2 linked regions of the Persicimonas caeni genome follow. The protein of the gene in region 2 interacts with the protein of the main gene of each other region in a pairwise test. Links are inferred from orthologs where the notes say so. Each region holds a gene or a part of one and is shown on either strand. Other genes may lie near its edges.

Region 1 (2,900 bases), 720 kb from region 2 along the record:
CCCGGACTGGACGCTGTCGCCCTCGGGTCGGCTCATCGAGGGGTTCGCCCTGCACGAGACCGACGACTACATCATGCCCGTGCTCGGCTACGCCGGCTGGGGCGCCGGCCAGCTCGAGGGGGAACTCGAAGAGGGCTCCTGGCTGGTGGCCGACTTCGACGAGGCGCTCATCCGCCAGACCGCACCCGCCGACTGCTGGAAGCGCGCGCTGGCCAAAATCGGCGTCGACCCGACGGCGTTTTTGATGATGGGCAAGATGGGCTCGGCTTAGACTCTCTCGATCCGATCTCCAAATGGCATGATCTGATCGGGGGGATCACGGGGCCGAAGATCGGAGGCGATCTCGGCGAGCTTTGCGCTGCGGTCGGATCCGTTACTTGAAGCCAACGCAAGAGAATTTTCGGGTGTCTGCGGATCGAAAATTTCTCGTCACCGGATCGACATATTCGGGCGTTCTCCAAAAGCCAAACTCACCCATGCACTTAGCGTTTTTTGAACGCTCGAAGCCGTCCGAAGATCGCCTCGTTTTCGCCTTGAGATCGATGTCGTTAGGTTGATGAAAGGACCGCGAGGGGCTAGATCTGGTGGGCCCGGTTTTTGGTTGTTTAAGTTGTTCCAGACCCCACTGACGTTGACCTATGACGGATATCTGGCAAGCCGCGTTGCGCGACCTTCAAGAGAAGGTGAGCTCCCATAATTTCCAGTCGTGGTTTAAGAATATCAAGTACCACCACTGCGACGGACAGACCTACTTTTTGGAAGTCGGCGACGAGTTCCTGAAGGCCTGGATCGAGGACAACTACCTCGATCTGATCGAAGATTCGCTCGAGGTCGCCTCGGGTGAACCGGTCGAGGTCAAGCTCGACGTCGCTTCGGCTTATGAGCGCCAAAAGGCCGGCGGCGGCGAGCAGGTCGTCCAGTCGATCGACGCGCCCGAAGAGGCGATGGCCGCGCGCATGGGCCGGCTGCAGGCCGAAGGCCAGGCGGTGGTCGACGCGGCGGTGGTCGCCGAGCCGTCGGGAGCGGGCCAGACATCGGCCGGCCAGTCGCAGATGAAGCTGGATCGGGCTTCCGACGCGGCGGTGCGTCCCAGCGAGCCAAATCCGAGCCCGCAAGAACTCGCCGAGACGATGATGGCCGCCGGGATCAACCCGCGCCACGACTTCGACGAGTTCGTCGTCGGCCCCTCCAACCAGTTCGTGCACGCCGCGTGCAGCGCGGTGGCCGACAACCCCGGCGGCTCGTACAACCCGCTGTTCATCTTCGGCGGAGTGGGCCTGGGCAAAACCCACCTTCTTCACGCGGTGGGCATCGAGGCGATCAAGCGCAACCCGCAGGCGCGGGTGGTGAACTTGTCGAGCGAGGACTTCATGAACCAGCTCATCACCTCGCTTCGCCAAAAGGATATGAACTCGTTCCGCACCCAGTTTCGCAACAACTGCGACGTGCTCCTCATCGACGATATCCAGTTCATCGCCGGCAAGGACTCGACTCAGGAAGAGTTCTTCCACACGTTCAATGCCCTGTATCACAGCGGCAAGCAGATCGTGATCACCTCCGACGTGATGCCCAAGGACCTGCCGGGCATCGAAGAGCGGCTGCGAAGCCGGTTTAGCTGGGGCCTTTGCGCCGACATCCAGCCGCCGGAGATGGAGACGCGCATTGCCATCCTCGAGAAGAAGGCCGAGGCCGACGGCATCGAGATGGACAAGGACGTGGCGATCTTGCTGGCCAGCTCCATTCGCAGCAACGTGCGCGAGCTCGAGGGCACGCTCATTCGCCTGGGGGCCCAGGCCAGCCTGATGAACCAGCCGATCACGCTCGACTTGGCCCGCGAGATGCTCGACCGCATGAATATCGAGCAGGGCCGCGAGCTGTCGACCGAGTACATCATCGAGGTCGTCGCCAGTGACTTCGGCATCACCCCCCGTGACATCAAGGGGAGCCGGCGCACCCGCGCGATCAGCAAGCCTCGCCAGTACGCCATGTACCTGGCGCGCAAGCACACCGACCACTCCTACCCGCAACTCGGCGAGCAGTTCGGGGGCAAGGACCACACCACCGTGCTGGCCGCCTGCAAGAAGATCGGCGGGCTTATCGAGGACGGCGACGAGGAGATGACCTCCTTGATCGACGGCCTCGAGGCGAAGCTGCTGCGCTGAGGTTCACCACGGGGACACGGGGCTCACGGAGAGAGGCCGATAATTTTTTCCCCGTATCCCAGTGTTCTCCGTGGTGAATATCTGCCTTGTCTCCAATACACTTGACGTACCGCTCGCCTTTGTGTTTATTTGCCACGCTTTTTGACCCGCGCCCGGTTTGCTCGCGATCTCGACGGTCTCGAAATAGCCAGTGTGGGGTTGTTGTTTCCAAGTCGTCTTATCAAAGTCGATCGGGTGCAAGGATGTGCTCGCATCGCGAATTGTGCATAGAGAGGAATAGCCATGCCGAAGAGAACGTATCAGCCGAGTCGTAAGAAGCGTCGCAAGACTCACGGTTTCCGCGCCCGCATGAAGTCCAAAGGGGGCCGCAAGACCCTCAAGCGTCGGCGCAGCAAAGGCCGCAAGCGTCTGTCGCCGCGCAAGTTCCATAAGCGGACGCGTCGTACCTGACCTGGCGACAGGGCCCCGAGTCGGGGCCCTTTTGCTGCTTTTGGGCATCAGCGGGAGCGAATCCGGTGGCATCTCCATCCGAGCGGGAGCAAACAGAGCCGGAGCGCTTCGAGGACGACGAGCGGTTGCGCAAGGCCGAGAGGCTGCGCAAGCGCCCCGAGTTTTTGAGGACGCAGCGCAAAGGTACCCGGCGGGCGAACAAGCACTTTATCGTCTACGGGCGCCCCAACCGTCGCGCCTGGTCGCGCCTGGGGGTCACCGCCAGCAAAAAGGTGGGCAAGGCCACGG
Region 2 (2,868 bases):
ATGCACTGCATGTAGGGGCAGCACACGCCGCCGTCAGCGCACCAGTCAGCGCTACACTGCTGGGTGTTGTTGTTCGAGGTGTTATTGTTCGACGTATTGTTGCTCGAGCTCTGCTCGTTGCAGAACAGGTCGCCCGCTTTGGCGTACACGACCACGTCGAAACTTCCATCGAGCGTCCAGGTCGAGTTGCCACTTTCGGCGGCGAGCACGACATTGTTGAACGAGCCTCTGGCATGCTCACCAACAGCGCGCGGGCAGCTATCGAGCGTGATGGTGCCCGACCCAGTGCTCATAAACGCGTTGCCCTGCGCAGCACTCACGATCGACACGAAGGTGGTTTCGATATCCGCCTGCGGCGTGAAATCGCCAGGGGCTTTCTGTGACTCGGTCGTCGCGATCATCGCCGTGACCGCCGTGCCGTCGGCGCTGGTCAAATTAATCTGCAGATTGCTGTCGGCGATCGACGCTCCCCAGCTGCCCTCTCCGGCCTTGCTGTCCGCCTGCTCGCCCTCGAGTTGCTGGTTGCCGCCTTCTGTCTCGACCTGCGCGCTAAAGCTGCTCGTATCCGACGAGCCGTCGTTATTCGACCCACCGTTATTCGAGCCTCCACCGCCGCCGCCGTTGTCATCGCCGCAGCCCCACGCCCCCGCAAGCGCCAGACAACTCACACACAATACCGTCTTCCATCCAATCGTCTTCAACACAGTCATTTCCTTCTGAGTTAGGTTCAGTTCCAAGAGCGTGCGAGGAATCGCACGTTTGTCTACATGTGCAGCTGCGTGGTGTGAGACGACAGACGACGCCGGTTATTCAAATCTACATCTCCATATCGGGCGCGAGGTTCTCGAAGCGGGTGATTGGCCCGAAGAAGCGCAGCTTGACCGTACCGATCGAGCCGTTGCGGTGCTTGCCCAAGATGATCTCGGCAACCCCCTTTTCCTCGGTGTCCGGATTGTAGACCTCATCGCGATAAATGAACGTGATGATGTCTGCATCTTGCTCGATCGCGCCCGATTCACGAAGGTCACTCATCATCGGCCGCTTGTCGGCACGCTGCTCGACGCCACGGTTGAGCTGGGCGAGCGCGATGACCGGGATGTCGAGTTCCTTGGCGACCGCCTTGAGGTTACGCGAGATCTCGGAGATCTCTTGTTCGCGGCTGCCGTTGCCGCCCGAGCCCTTCATCAACTGGAGGTAATCGATGAAGACGATGCCGATATCGTGCTCGGCCTTGAGGCGGCGGCACTTGGAGCGAAACTCCATGATCGGCAGGGCGGGCGTGTCGTCCAAAAAGATCTTCGCCTCGCTCAAAGCGCCGGCCGCTTTGATGAGCCGCGCCCACTCTTGCTCGGTCATATTGCCGCGACGAAGCTTCGACTGGTCGACGCGGGCCTGGCTGCACAACATACGAATGGCCAGCTGCTCGTTCGACATCTCGAGGCTGAAGAACGCCGCCGGGGTGTTGCGCTCGACCGCCGAGTGGGTGGCCATGTTCAGGGTGAACGAGGTCTTACCCATCGCAGGACGGGCGGCGACGATGATCAGGTCGCTTCGCTGCCAGCCGGCGGTGATATCGTCGAGGTCGACGAATCCGCTGGGCACACCGGTGATGTGCTCACTTTTGTTGTAGAGCGCCTCGATCTGGGTGAACGCGCGCTGGATGACCTCGCGCATCGAGGCGTAGTCTTTCTTCTGGCCGTCCTGGGTGATGGCGAACAGCTTGCGCTCGACATCGTCCATGAACTCTTCGACGTCAGCCACGTCGCCGTAGGCGTCGTTGACGAGCGCGTCGGCGGTGCTGATAAAGCGTCGAAGCGCCGACTTTCGGCGCACGATCTGGGCGTATTGGCCCACGTTGGCCGCCGAAGGCACCGCGTTGGACAGGCGTGCCAGATAGCTCGCCCCGCCGGCGGCCTCGAGCCGATCGTCGGCCTGCAGGTGGTCGGCCAGGGTGATGACGTCGACCGGCTCATCGCGCCGATGCAGATCGGTCATCGCCCGGTAAATGTGGCGGTGCTGCTCGCGGTAGAAGTCCTCGACGTCCACCTGGCTCATCATCTCGTCGAGCACGCGGTTGTCCAACAAGATCGCGCCGAGCATGCTTCGCTCGGCGTCCTCGTTGTGCGGGGGGACGCGAATCGTCTCATCGACGGGCGGGCGGGTCGGCGTCGGCGACGAGGTCATGGGGACTCCGGTTCAGCAAAAGAGCGAGAGAGCGAAAAAGCAAAGGAGCAAAAGAGAAAGGAGCAAAAGAGAAAGGAGCAAAAAGCAAAAAAGCAAAAGAGCTGGGTGACAAGAGCACACTTCGTTGCTCTCTCGCTCTTTTGCTTCTTCGCTCTTTTGCTTCTTCGCTCTTTTACTTCTTCGCTCTTTTACTTTTTCGCTGCCTTATTCGACGTGCATGTAGTCGTTGCGAATCAGGTACACGATATCCTGCATCGTCTCGAGGTCGCTCGCCAGGCTCTTGTTGAGCACCTTGGAGACCGAGCCGTAGTTGAAGACGAGCTGGATGGTGTCCAGAAGCTCGGGCGTCAGGCTGCGCAGCGGCGGCACCAGCGGGCGGTTGATCACCAACTCCGAGGTCAGCTCGGGCACGTCGTCACCCAAGTTCATGATCTCGTCGAGTTGGCGCATGCCCTCCATCAACAAGTTCTCGATCGACTCGTCGATCTCTTCGTCGAAGGTCTCGTCGGTGGGCTGCTCGAGCGAGAACGTGCCGGTCTTCCACGCCAGAACCCGGTAGAACGCCTTGTAGGGCGAAATGTCCGGGTCGTCGTTGATCGTGGCGTAGAAGATGCGACCTTCGCGCAAGTAGATCTTGGCGGTGTCGTTCTCCGTGCGAATGACGAGCACTCCCGACTTGCGACT

Evidence for each region.
Region 1: the proteins of dnaB (region 2) and dnaA interact in binary tests that used the Escherichia coli proteins (3 or more experiments, as listed by UniProt). The link is inferred for Persicimonas caeni from one-to-one orthologs.

The regions. Positions count from the first base shown.
Region 1 is NZ_CP041186.1:3,302,640-3,305,539, reverse strand. It holds dnaA (chromosomal replication initiator protein DnaA), read left to right. Parts: upstream 1-638; coding sequence 639-2,162; downstream 2,163-2,900. Other genes in the region: rnpA (ribonuclease P protein component), read left to right, coding at 2,678-2,900; rpmH (50S ribosomal protein L34), read left to right, coding at 2,445-2,612; FIV42_RS12250 (YqgE/AlgH family protein), read left to right, coding at 1-271. UniProt on the Escherichia coli protein: Plays an essential in the initiation and regulation of chromosomal replication. Binds in an ATP-dependent fashion to the origin of replication (oriC) to initiate formation of the DNA replication initiation complex once per cell cycle.
Region 2 is NZ_CP041186.1:2,586,965-2,589,832, forward strand. It holds dnaB (replicative DNA helicase), read right to left. Parts: upstream 2,185-2,868; coding sequence 817-2,184; downstream 1-816. Other genes in the region: FIV42_RS09575 (hypothetical protein), read right to left, coding at 1-710; FIV42_RS09585 (DUF4388 domain-containing protein), read right to left, coding at 2,389-2,868. UniProt on the Escherichia coli protein: The main replicative DNA helicase, it participates in initiation and elongation during chromosome replication. Travels ahead of the DNA replisome, separating dsDNA into templates for DNA synthesis.